One region of the Pectobacterium sp. 1950-15 genome, then DNA from elsewhere that is predicted to be linked to it. Evidence: predicted binding sites of a transcription regulator. Region 1 holds the regulator's gene; each other region holds the start of a gene.
What was found. Region 1 encodes PurR, which represses purine synthesis genes. Its sites were predicted from a motif close to CANGCAAACGTTTGCNTG; they were not measured.
Positions count from the first base shown of each region.

Region 2: the regulator PurR is predicted to act here: its motif matches at 1,778-1,795, upstream of cvpA (colicin V production protein).
Region 3: the regulator PurR is predicted to act here: its motif matches at 2,680-2,697, upstream of tusA (sulfurtransferase TusA).

Region 1 is NZ_JBBBQR010000004.1:147,791-152,042, forward strand. Features, by position in the region: gene WCT94_RS06435 (C40 family peptidase) at 277-1,128, shown strand; gene cydH (cytochrome bd-I oxidase subunit CydH) at 1,239-1,328, opposite strand; gene purR (HTH-type transcriptional repressor PurR) at 1,732-2,757, shown strand; gene cfa (cyclopropane fatty acyl phospholipid synthase) at 2,957-4,108, shown strand; gene WCT94_RS06455 (riboflavin synthase subunit alpha) at 4,169-4,252, opposite strand, start outside.
Region 2 is NZ_JBBBQR010000003.1:101,922-106,173, reverse strand. Features, by position in the region: gene purF (amidophosphoribosyltransferase) at 1-1,182, opposite strand, end outside; gene cvpA (colicin V production protein) at 1,204-1,704, opposite strand; gene dedD (cell division protein DedD) at 2,022-2,783, opposite strand; gene folC (bifunctional tetrahydrofolate synthase/dihydrofolate synthase) at 2,773-4,041, opposite strand; gene accD (acetyl-CoA carboxylase, carboxyltransferase subunit beta) at 4,147-4,252, opposite strand, start outside.
Region 3 is NZ_JBBBQR010000011.1:48,824-53,075, reverse strand. Features, by position in the region: gene WCT94_RS13585 (zinc/cadmium/mercury/lead-transporting ATPase) at 1-2,312, shown strand, start outside; gene tusA (sulfurtransferase TusA) at 2,372-2,614, opposite strand; gene WCT94_RS13575 (7-cyano-7-deazaguanine/7-aminomethyl-7-deazaguanine transporter) at 2,831-3,508, shown strand; gene WCT94_RS13570 (DcrB family lipoprotein) at 3,695-4,252, shown strand, end outside.

The DNA of each region.
Region 1 (4,252 bases):
AGATACTACGACAGCGACATTGACTCAGTGATATTGTACCGATGCCACTAGCCACAAAAAAACGCCATTTTTTGTAAGGGTATTTTCCCTGCAAGTTATTCGCCCTTGATGAAATCAACACCAGAAAGCGTTGATAAATCAATCAAAAAAACAACTATTAACGTTTTTTCACTATTCTGTATGAATAAAGCGGCCATGCCCACTTTTTTATGCCGCCGTTTTCAGGAATACTGTGCGGATTGAGCGAGTTAAGGATTATGTTCGGTCACTTTTATTATGCGCTTGTTTATTACTCTTTTTATATTATTTTTCAGCAATCTATCCCTGAATGTCGTTCAGGCTGCGCCGCATACCCCGCATTCAGCGCCGAAGAAAAGCACCGCTGAAGAAACCAATAAGAAAAGCCGTCAGACAAAGGGTAATGCCAAATCACCAACACCGATCAAAAGCAAAAAACCAGAACCTACCGCAGCTAGCACCAAAACCAAACCCCGCAGCGCGAACAAATCAACAGAAAAAAAGCCGTCCCGGACGCAAAGTAGCACGCCCGCGCTAGTGAAAAAAAATCTCAAAAAGCTGAAGCCTGAAGAAGATAAACAGACAACGGCACAGGCCAGAGTCAAAACCGGGCTGAAGAAAACCGCGCTCAAGGGAAAAACGGATAAAAATCCAGCGCCCACTGAAAAAGGAATGGCACTGAGCGCAGCGCATAAAAAACGTTATCAACATGCCAAAACGACAGCAATGAATAAGCTGATGAGCCAAATAGGCAAGCCTTACCACTGGGGCGGCTCATCTCCTTTTACCGGATTCGACTGCAGTGGACTGGTCTATTATGCGTATAAAGATGTCGTTAAGATCCAAATTCCACGCACTGCTAACGAAATGTATCACCTACGTGATGCCGCTCCGATTAAAAAGAGCGAACTGGAAAGCGGCGATCTGGTGTTCTTCCGCATCAATAATCGTGGCGCGGCCGATCACGTCGGGGTTTATCTGGGAGAAGGGAAATTTATCCAGTCTCCGCGTACAGGTTCAGATATTCGAATCAGCAAGCTGAGTGAAGATTATTGGCAGGAACACTACGTTGGCGCGCGTCGCGTGGTCACACCGCAGACAATTCGTTAAAAGACAGGTTGTACGTAGTAAAGAAAAACGATGTGAAGAACAGCGACTCGGACACGTTTATGCAGCATAAACGTGTCCGAATACCTCACCGGTGCAAAGACACCGTTCGGTTAGTTCAGCACCGCAATAAAACTAAACGCGATGATGACAGCCAACGAGCCAACGGTTGTCAGCAAAGACATCTTCAGATCTGTATCCATAAACCACTCCTTATTAGCGAATAAATTTAGCTGAAAATTTCACCTGAAAGCGTCATCTGAAAAAAGACACCGCCATTCACAGCCGAACCCATTTAGGCAATTAAATCTACAAATAATAGGGTTATTACGATTCTTTCATAATTCCAGTGAAAAATCTCGGACGAATGCATCACTAATAGTATAAATTAGCCCTTTCCCTTTCATGATAAATCGGACACAATCCGCTGTTTATGAAAGCGCTGCGTATCAGTCGAAAAACGTCAACCCAGATCCCTTCGGTATAACATTCGGCATTCTCCTTCTGAAATCCTGTTTTTTAGCTTAGAAGAAGAACATTAAACGTAGGCAAACGATTAACAATATACTTACGTCTGTAACAGGTAAGTTCAGGAGTCATTTTTAGATGGCAACGATTAAAGATGTGGCAAAGCGTGCTGGCGTTTCTACCACAACCGTATCGCACGTGATCAATAAAACACGTTTCGTCGCCGAAGAGACTAAGGCAGCCGTCAGGGCGGCAATCAAAGAGTTGCACTATTCGCCCAGCGCCGTCGCCCGCAGCCTCAAAGTTAATCACACCAAATCAATCGGTTTGCTGGCCACATCCAGCGAAGCCCCCTATTTCGCTGAGATCATCGAAGCCGTCGAAAACAGCTGCTATGCCAAAGGCTACACGCTGGTACTGTGTAATTCGCATAACGACATCGGTAAACAGCGCGCTTATCTCTCCATGCTGGCGCAAAAACGCGTCGACGGCCTGCTGGTAATGTGCGCCGAATATCCACCTGAGCTGTTGGCTATGCTGGAAGATTATCGCAGCATCCCAATGGTCGTGATGGACTGGGGCCAGATGCACAGCGATTTTACCGATACGATTATCGATAACGCCTTTGAAGGCGGTTATATGGCAGGCCGCTACCTGATCGAACGCGGCCATCGGGATATTGGTGCCATTCCCGGTATTCAAGAACGTAACACCGGCAGCGGACGCTACCTCGGCTTTTTAAAAGCGCTGAAAGAAGCCGATATCACCGTGCGTGAAGAGTGGGTTGTTCAGGGCGATTTTGAGCCGGAATCCGGTTATAAAGCCATGCATCAAATTCTCGCGCAGAAACAGCGGCCAACGGCCGTATTCTGCGGTGGCGACATTATGGCGATGGGCGCCATCTGTGCGGCAGACGAACTGGGTCTGCGCGTGCCGCAAGATATTTCGGTGATCGGTTATGACAATGTGCGCCACGCGCGTTTCTTTACGCCTGCGTTGACCACCATCCATCAGCCGAAAGAGCGTCTGGGGCAGTCCGCCTTTGCGATGTTGCTGGATCGTATTACCAGTAAGCGGGAAGATGCGCACGTCATCGAAGTACACCCGACGCTGATTGAGCGCCGCTCGGTCGCAGACGGCCCTTACCTCGACTATCGCCGCTAGCCACAAATTCTGTACAGACAATTTTCTTATTCCTGTCTGCTTTCCCTCCCTGCTTCAGCCAATTCCCTTGTATGCTGGCTGAAGTAGTTCTAAATTTAATACCGCGTTTCATTTTCTCTGGTGATAGTCGATACGTCGGCTGCGATAAGTGCTGTCCAGTATGTTTTACGATACTTTTACATAAAGTTAAGGAGACATGATGGGTTTACCTTATACAGAAGAATGGGATGACGATATCGCGCCCTGGTTCCACATCGTGCAAGACATGTTGGATGCAGCGGATATCACCATCAACGGCCCCCGCCCTTTTGACATCCGCGTGACCCATCCCGATTTTTTTAAACGCGTTATGCGCGAGGGATCGCTGGGACTGGGAGAAAGTTACATGGATAGCTGGTGGGAGTGTGAACGGCTGGATATGTTTTCCCATCGCGTCCTGCGGGCGGGGCTGGAGGCTAAATTACCCCGTCGCCTGCACGATCTCACGAGGGTCGCCCTCTCCCGCGTCACGAATTTGCAATCCCGCAGGCGTGCTCAGGTTGTCGGTAAAGCCCATTACGACTTAGGTAATGACCTCTTTACCCTGATGCTGGATCCTTATATGCAATATTCCTGCGCTTATTGGAAACAGGCACAAACGCTGGAACAGGCGCAGGAAGATAAACTCGCCATGATCTGCGAAAAGCTCCAGCTCACATCGGAGATGACGCTGCTGGATATCGGCTGCGGCTGGGGTGGGCTTGCCGAGTTCGCGGCGCGTCACTACGGCGTTTCGGTTTATGGCATCACCATTTCCAAAGAGCAGCAAGTGCTGGCACAGCAGCGCTGTCAGAATCTGAACGTCACCATTGAACGACAGGATTACCGCGATCTCGATCGGCAATTTGACCGCGTGGTATCGGTTGGCATGTTTGAACACGTCGGGCCGCGCAACTATGACCGCTATTTTCGCGTCGTACGGCGTAACCTAAAGCCTAACGGGCTGTTTCTGCTACATACCATCGGGGCCAATAAGACCGATCCGCATGTCGATCCCTGGATTCATAAATACATCTTCCCCAACGGCTGCATCCCCTCCATACAGCACATTGCGAAGGCGAGTGAGCCTTACATGGTGATGGAGGACTGGCACAATTTCGGGGCCGATTACGATCGCACATTAATGGCGTGGCATACGCGCTTTCAGCAAAGCTGGCCACAGCTTTCTACACGCTACCCTGTCCGTTTCCGCCGGATGTTCAGCTACTATCTCAACCTTTGTGCCGGCGCTTTCAGAGCAAGAACGCTCCAGCTCTGGCAAGTCGTGTTCAGCCTGAATGGGATCGAGGGTGGATTACGCGTTTCACGCTGACAGAAAAGAAAAACCGGACGAGGCTATTCGTCCGGTTTACAAGTACAGGCAACGCGAAAACTACTCTTCTTTGCCCAGGTCACTCGCCTGCTTACTCGCCAACACGCGCTCGACCGTATCCACTACGGCCTGTGTCTGCGGATC
Region 2 (4,252 bases), on a different contig from region 1:
GGCCAGATACACACGCTTGGCTCCCGCTTCACGCGCCATCTCCACAATCTGCTCCGACGTTGTACCACGCACGATGGAGTCATCCACCAGCAGCACGTTTTTGTCACGGAATTCAGCACGGTTGGCGTTCAGTTTACGGCGTACCGATTTCTTACGCGCCTGCTGCCCCGGCATGATAAAGGTACGGCCCACATAGCGGTTTTTCACAAACCCCTGACGGTATGGTTTGTTAATGATACGCGCGATTTCCAGCGCGATATCACAAGAGGTCTCAGGAATCGGGATCACGACGTCTATATCGAGATCTTCCCACTGACGCGCAATTTTTTCACCGAGCTTCTGACCCATGCGAACGCGTGCGCTGTAGACCGAGATTTTATCGATGAAAGAGTCTGGGCGAGCGAAGTAGACATATTCGAACAGACACGGGTTGCTCTTTGGATTCTCCGCACACTGGCGGGTAAACAGCTGCCCTTTTTCCGTAATGTAGATCGCTTCTCCCGGCGCCACATCGCGTAAAAATTCAAAGCCCAGCGTATCCAGCGCAACACTTTCTGACGCCACCATGTATTCGCTACGGCCATCTTCCAGATCGCGCTTACCAATCACCAGCGGGCGAATCCCGTTAGGATCGCGGAAAGCCACCATACCGTGACCGATAATCATGCCAACACAGGCGTAGGCACCGCGAATTTGCTGGTGCGTCGCGGCAACGGCCGCAAAAATATTATCGGCTTCCAGCGGGTAATGTTGGAAACGGTCCAGCTCTCTGGCAAAAATATTCAGCAGAATTTCAGAATCAGACGTGGTGTTAACGTGACGGCGCTCCTGCTCGAACAGCTTTTTACGCAGTTCATGGGCGTTAGTCAGGTTACCGTTGTGAGCCAACGTGATACCGAACGGAGAGTTAACATAGAAAGGCTGTGCTTCCGAGGCGCTGGAACTGCCCGCGGTTGGATAACGCACATGACCAAGCCCCATGTTTCCCTGTAAGCGTTGCATGTGCCGCGCTTCAAACACATCTTTCACCAGGCCATTGGCCTTACGCAGGCGAAAACAATTAAAGGCATCGATGGTCACAATACCCGCTGCATCCTGCCCACGGTGTTGCAACACCGTTAACGCGTCATAAATCGACTGGTTGACCGGTGTAAAACCGGCGATACCGACAATACCGCACATGGTGTCTTTTCCTCATCAGCGCTACCGCAGCGGTAAATGCTGCGGCAAGAAACTTGACGTGCTTTGCAGGTAGTCAAAAAACCACCTGATAATATAACTGAACTGCGGGATTAACTGGGACTGCTTCCAGTCATCACTTTGTGAAAAACCGGTGAAAGTATCCAGAAAGAATAGCAGTGCGGAAACGATCAGCACCCCGCGCAGCGCACCAAAACAGATGCCCAGAACGCGATCGGTGCCGGATAATCCGGTACGTTCAACCAGCGAACTAATCGCATAGTTGACGATAGCCCCCACAATCAACGTTGCAACAAACAGAATGGCAATCGCGATACCGTTACGCACCAGCTCATCATCAAAACGGGTGAAGTAGACCGCGAGGTACGCGTAGTAATGGCTGGCGACAAAAAAAGCACATCCCCAGGTTACTAACGACAGCGCTTCACGAACAAACCCCCGGATCAGGCTAACCAGAGCCGAAAAACCGATGATGCCAATAATGACGTAATCAACCCAAACCATGAACGATCCTAATAATGAACGATGCTACCGATAAGCCGCTACGTCATCCTGTTCGCGGCGCATTCTAACAGAAAAAGAAAACGTTTGCGTAGCGTATTTCCGCCGATTTCATCAATAGATAATCAGGCGAAAAAACCAGCAACTCGCTATGCCTGATTCTATTCACTGTCGGCATAACAAAATCAACAACAGGCCACTCAAAACGAGTGCGGGGCGAAGCACCACGCCTATGAGCCCCATCCCCGCAGCCTGCCTCTTCTACTTATTACGCGGCAGACAACAAACAATCCACCCCGTTATTTTCACGTTTAACAGCCTTAACGAACGGAATGTGCACGCACCTGCCCACTGAGTCCGCTGAGCTGTTTCAGCTCACCCAGTGAAGACTCAAGCTTCTGCTTCGACGCATCAGGCCCCACGTAAATACGGGTGATTTCTCCTGAAACCGGCGTTGACGGCACGGTATACGCGCGATAGCCGGAAAGACGCAATTTGGCGACAATCTCGTTCACCTTATCTGCATTTTTCAGCGCACCAAGCTGCACAATGTAGGCCTGTCCGACAGGGGCTTGCTGCGCCGGCTGTGTTTCAGGCTTCACTTCCGGTTTGGGTTCCGGTTTGGGTTCCGGTTTAGGCTCAGGCTTCGGTTTTACTTCCGGTTTCACCTCAGGTTTTGGCTGAGGCTTCGGCGTCACTGGCGCTGGGGTCTGAACCGGCGGACGCTCAACCACAACCGGCGGTGCCGTCATCGCTGGTGTATTCGTGCCAGAATGGGATGATGGCGGTGTCTGCGTTGTGGTTTCAGGTGCTGTCGCTGCCCTCGCCTCAGGCGCTTCGGCTTCCGGGCTGTTCTGCATCGCCGCCTCCGCCCCTTCCGGTGGTTGACTCGGCAGCGACGGGTTCAGAGCAGGCAGCGATTCCATCTCATTGCTATCACCCGGTTTAGGGATCAGCGGAATCGACGCAAACTCGTCCTCATAGTGCTTTTTCTTACCATCCAGCAGTCCGGGTAAGACGATCACACCCAGCGCGACCAGAATGACTGTACCCACCAGGCGATTCTGAAATTTACTCGCCATTCGCCTTCTCCTCATCCAGCGCTTCCATCACATGCGCTACCGTATGAAAAGATCCACACACAATGACGACATCCTGCTCCGCAGCCTCGGACATCGCCTGCTGCCAGGCCGCCACGACATCAGGGAACGATTGGCTGCGCGTCAGGTGCTCGGCAATCTGCTGCGCGGTGGCACCACGCGGCCCTTCCAACGGGGCGCAATACCACTCATCCACCAACGGCGTTAAGTGGGCCAGCGTACCGGCAATATCTTTATCCGACAACATGCCGACGACGGCCCGTATTTTTCCGGTGGTCGGCAACGCGGCCAAACGGTTTGCCAGATACGCCGCCGCATGGGGATTGTGTGCAACATCAAGAATCAATCGCGGTGATTCCTGCACCGTCTGAAAACGACCGGGCAATATCGCGTGCCGTAAACCCTGTCGAATCGCGTCTTCGCTCACATTGAGTGACGAATAGTGCAGCGCAGCCAGCGCCGTGGCAGCATTGGCCAACGGGACATTGGGCAATGGCAGCCGTGATAACTCACGCTGCTTATCCTGCCAGCTCCATGTCTCTCGCTGAACGGAATAGTCCCAGTCGCGACCACGACGGCGCAACAGCGCCCCTTTCTCAGCGGCAACATCGGCAATCGTTCCCGGCATATCCGGCTCGCCGACAACGGCAGGTCTACCCTGTCGGAATATCCCGGCTTTCTCACGACCGATGCTTTCCCGATCGTTACCTAGCCAGTCGGTATGGTCGATAGCAATGCTGGTAACGACGGAGACATCCGCATCCACGATATTGGTGGCATCCAGACGCCCACCAAGCCCCACTTCCAGAATGACGACATCCAGATTCGCCTGCTTAAAGAGTTGCAGCGCCGACAGCGTACCGAATTCAAAATAGGTGAGCGATACCGCACCTCTTCCCGCTTCGATATCCGCAAATGCCTGAGTGTGTTGCGCTTCAGGCAATTCTTTGCCCTGAATACGCACCCGCTCGGTATAGCGAACAAGATGGGGAGAACTGTACACGCCAACCCGCAGCCCGGCGGCCAGCAGAATGGATTCCAGCGTACAGCAGGTGGTTCCTTTGCCGTTCGTCCCCGCGACGGTGAAAACCGTTGGGGCAGGCTGTAGCAAATGGAGATGTTCAGCAACCTGCTTAACGCGCTCCAGACCTAAATCAATGGCCTGAGCATGCAGGTGCTCAAGATAATGAAGCCACGTGACCAAAGGTGACGTGGCTTGAGGTGTTTGAAGTGTATCCATGAGTCCCGTTCACTGGCTTACGGTTCATTGCGGGCAGAGCGTGCGCATTACTACTCGGTCGAGAACGACGTGGTCGAGTACCACACGCCCAGCCCATCATGTCAATTATGCGTCATCCTGTGATGATTCAGACGGCGCATCGCTGCGGATTTCCACGTCATCGTTGCCCGGTTCTGGATGATTCGTCAGTTTGGCAAGAATAGTGGCCAGC
Region 3 (4,252 bases), on a different contig from region 1:
GCGTTCACCACGCGCCACGCAGCACCGCACACAGCACCAAAAGCTGCTGCAACGAGCACGCGCAGCATTCGAACCACGCCGACCACAGCTGTTGTTCAACCAAACACACCTCTGACGCCGCAGTACAGAGCGTCTGCGGCACAGAGCAGCACTCGTCAGACAGCGGCGGCAGCGCGGATTCAGACGACCCCGACGGCGGAGACAGCGACAGGCCCCGATCCAACCAGCGTTTTAGCTGGAAAATCAGCGGGATGGATTGTCCCAGCTGCGCACGTAAAATCGAAAATGCAGTAAAAAATCTCACCGGAATTGAACAAGCCAAAGTGCTGTTCGCCACCGAAAAACTGGTTGTTGATGCCTACACCGACATTCGTCCTCAGGTTCAACATGCCGTCCAGCAAGCGGGCTTTACCTTGCAGGACACCGCACTCCCCGTCGTTCCCCCGAATACATCTACCGTGCGTCGTTTCGTGCACGAATATGGTTTCTTACTTCTTTTCACTTTGCTGGCTGCTGCAAGCTGGGGGCTTTCCCTGCTCAGCGAGCGTAGCGGGCAGATCGCGTTTATCGCGACCACGATTGTCGGATTGATGCCAATCCTGAAAAAAGCGATACAACTCATTCGCACAGGCACCCCCTTCGCGATTGAAACGCTGATGAGCGTGGCTTCCATCGGGGCACTCTTGATTGGTGCCACCACCGAAGCGACGGTCATTTTGCTGCTGTTTATGCTGGGCGAATATCTGGAGTCTTACGCGGCCAACCGCGCACGACGGGGCGTAACGGCACTGATGGCGCTGCTTCCCGAAGACGCCACGGCGATCGTCAACGGGCAACGGCGTCTCGTGCCTGTCGCCAGTCTGGTTCCCGGCGATGTGATTGAAGTCGCGCCCGGCGGACGTCTTCCCGCCGATGCGGAGCTTTTGAACAGCGATGCCAGCTTTGATGAAAGCGCCCTGACCGGCGAATCGGTACCCGTTGAGCGCACACCCGGTGAAAAAATTGCCGCTGGCAGCCTGTGTGTCGATCGGGTTGTGCAGTTGCGCGTGGTTTCACAGCCGGGCAACAGTGCGATCGACCGCATTCTGCAACTGATAGAAGAAGCGGAAGAACGCCGTGCGCCGATAGAACGCTTCCTCGATAAGTTCAGCCGCTATTACACGCCGGCCATCATGCTGCTGTCGCTGCTGGTAATTCTGGTGCCGCCGTTGCTGCTGGCACAGTCGTGGCAAGAGTGGATTTATCGCGGTCTGACGCTGCTGTTAATCGGCTGTCCGTGTGCGCTGGTGATCTCAACACCTGCGGCGATTACGTCCGGGCTGGCTGCCGCAACGCGCCGTGGGGCGCTCATTAAAGGCGGTGCGGCGCTGGAATCGCTGGGTAGTATCAAGACTATCGCGTTTGACAAGACGGGGACACTAACGGAAGGCAAGCCGCAGGTAACGGACGTGTTACCCGCCGCAGGCATTAGCGAAACGGCGCTGCTGACGCGCACCGCCGCCGTGGAATCCGGTTCACACCACCCACTTGCCAAAGCCATCGTCCAGCATGCGTTATCCAGCAGCACATTCCTGCCGCTGGCGGAAAACCGTAAAGCGCTAGCGGGCGTCGGGGTTGAAGGCACGATAGGCGGCAAGCGGATTCAGGTCAGTGCGCCGACTCGCGTTGCCCCCGATCTGCTCGATGCCGATTGGCCGCAACAGATTGACGCGCTGGAAAACGAAGGGAAAACCGTCGTAGTCGTACAAGAAGACGACAGGTTGCTGGGGTTGCTGGCACTCAGCGATACGCTACGCCACGATGCGCGTGAAGCGTTGGATGCCTTGCAGCAGTTGGGGATCCGTGGCGTGATGCTTACAGGCGATAATCCCCGCGCGGCAGCAGCGATTGCGGCAAGATTAGGGATCGATTACCGCGCCAGCTTGCTCCCTGCCGATAAGGTCACGGCGGTCAGCGATTTAAGCAAGCAGCATCCCGTGGCGATGGTCGGCGACGGTATCAACGATGCTCCGGCAATGAAAGCTGCAACGATCGGCATTGCGATGGGCAGCGGTACGGATGTCGCGCTGGAAACCGCCGATGCAGCCCTCACGCACAGCCGTCTGACCGGATTGGCTGCCATGATTAGCCTGTCGCGGGCCACACAGCGTAACATTCGTCAGAACATTACTATCGCGCTGGGGCTGAAAGCGGTCTTTCTGGTCACCAGCATTCTGGGTATTACCGGGCTGTGGCTGGCGGTGCTGGCCGATTCCGGCGCAACGGCGCTGGTCACCGCCAACGCGTTGCGGCTCTTGAGAAAACAGGACTAATCGCAGTCTACGGTGCGCGGTGCAACGCCGCGCACCTGCGGCTGGAAGTATGACGAGTATTACCCTTTGCGCAGCAGATACCGATAGGGAAGCTGTTCGGTCTCCTGTGCCAAAAGCTCATGCTCCATGAACACGCAAAAACCGGGAATATCGCGGGTGGTGGCCGGATCGTCGGCAATAATCAGCAGCGTTTGCCCGGTTTCCATCTGGCGTACCGTCTTACGCACCATCATTACAGGTTCAGGGCAACGCAGTCCCTGTGCATCAAGGGTTTTATCCGGATTGGTAAAGGGATCGGTCATCAACGTTCTCAGTACAGGAATCAAAAAACCGCCTTAGTTTACGCTGAGGATTTCCCGACGCAAGCGACGACAACGTTTGCGCAGAAAACAACCATCTTTTCCTGGCAAAACACATTGCATTAACGAAGCAATTGCGTATTATGCCGCCGCGTTGCAGCATAAATCTGCACGTTATCTCTTGGGTTCCCTAACCCCAATAACCAAAAAGGTCACATTATGTATCGTTTTACTCCCCAGCAGCGGCTTACGGCGCTGATCTGGCTATCGTTGTTCCATGTCCTGATCATTACGTCGAGTAATTATCTGGTTCAGCTCCCGGTCTTGATTTTCGGTTTCCATACCACCTGGGGCGCGTTTACCTTTCCGTTTATTTTTCTGGCTACTGACCTGACGGTACGGGTTTTCGGTGCACCGCTGGCGCGTCGTATCATTCTGACCGTAATGGTGCCTGCACTGGTGATTTCCTATCTGGTTTCATCGCTGTTTTATCAGGGATCGTGGCAGTCGTTCGAAGCATTAAGTCAGGTGAATATCGTCGTGGCACGTATCGCCTGCGCCAGTTTCATGGCCTATGTTTTGGGTCAGATTCTGGATGTTCACGTCTTCAATCGCCTGCGCCAAAATCGTGCATGGTGGGTCGCTCCAGCCGTGTCGACCGTGTTTGGTAATTTCAGCGATACGCTGGCCTTTTTCTTCATCGCGTTTTACCACAGCACCGATGCCTTCATGGCTGCAAACTGGGTCGAAATTGCGATGGTGGACTATGCCTTCAAACTGCTGATCAGCCTGGCATTCTTCCTGCCGATGTACGGCGTGATGCTGAACATGGTACTCAAACGTCTGAGCGAGCAAAAAGGCTCGGCCGACTACCGTTCCGTCAGCAGCCACCATTAATGCCAATCGGGCGGCTATTTACGCCGCCCTTTCCTCTTAAGTCACTCATCGTTTTGTAAAAATAACGCAGGTTCCCACAACGGTTTGCAACAACAAAATGCTTGTTTTTGCTATCTGAATAGGGTGCCATAGTGTTATTACCTGTTTCAAAAGATGACCTGTTCAAAAACGAGAGAAAGGGATCCCATGTCGAATGTAATCAAATACCTCGGTGTCGGCTTGCTTGTCGGCCTGCTTGCTGCCTGTGATGGCAAAACGGATGACGCCGCAAAAGCGGGCGCGCAAGATAAACCTGCCGCAGAAGCCAGCGCGGGTCAGAATATTGAATTAATGGAAGGCAAGATTGCGTTTACTCTGCCAGCCGATATGCGCGACCAGAGCGGAAAAGTGGGAACGCAGGCGAACAACATGCATGTTTACGCCAATGACAATGGACAGAAAGCGGTCATCGTAATTCTGGGCGACAACACCACGGAAGAACTGACCGTGCTGGCGCAGCGTCTGGAAGATCAGCAACGCACGCGTGACGCCAATCTTCAGGTCGTGACCAACAAAACCATCGACGTTGACGGCAAGAAGCTGCAACAGCTCGACAGCATTATCACCAGCAGCGGGCAGCAGGCTTATTCCTCTGTCGTGCTGGGCAAAGTGGAAAACCAACTGCTGACGTTGCAGATCACGCTGCCAGCCAGCAATCAGCAACAGGCACAGAGCGAAGCGGAAGGCATCATCCACACGCTGAAG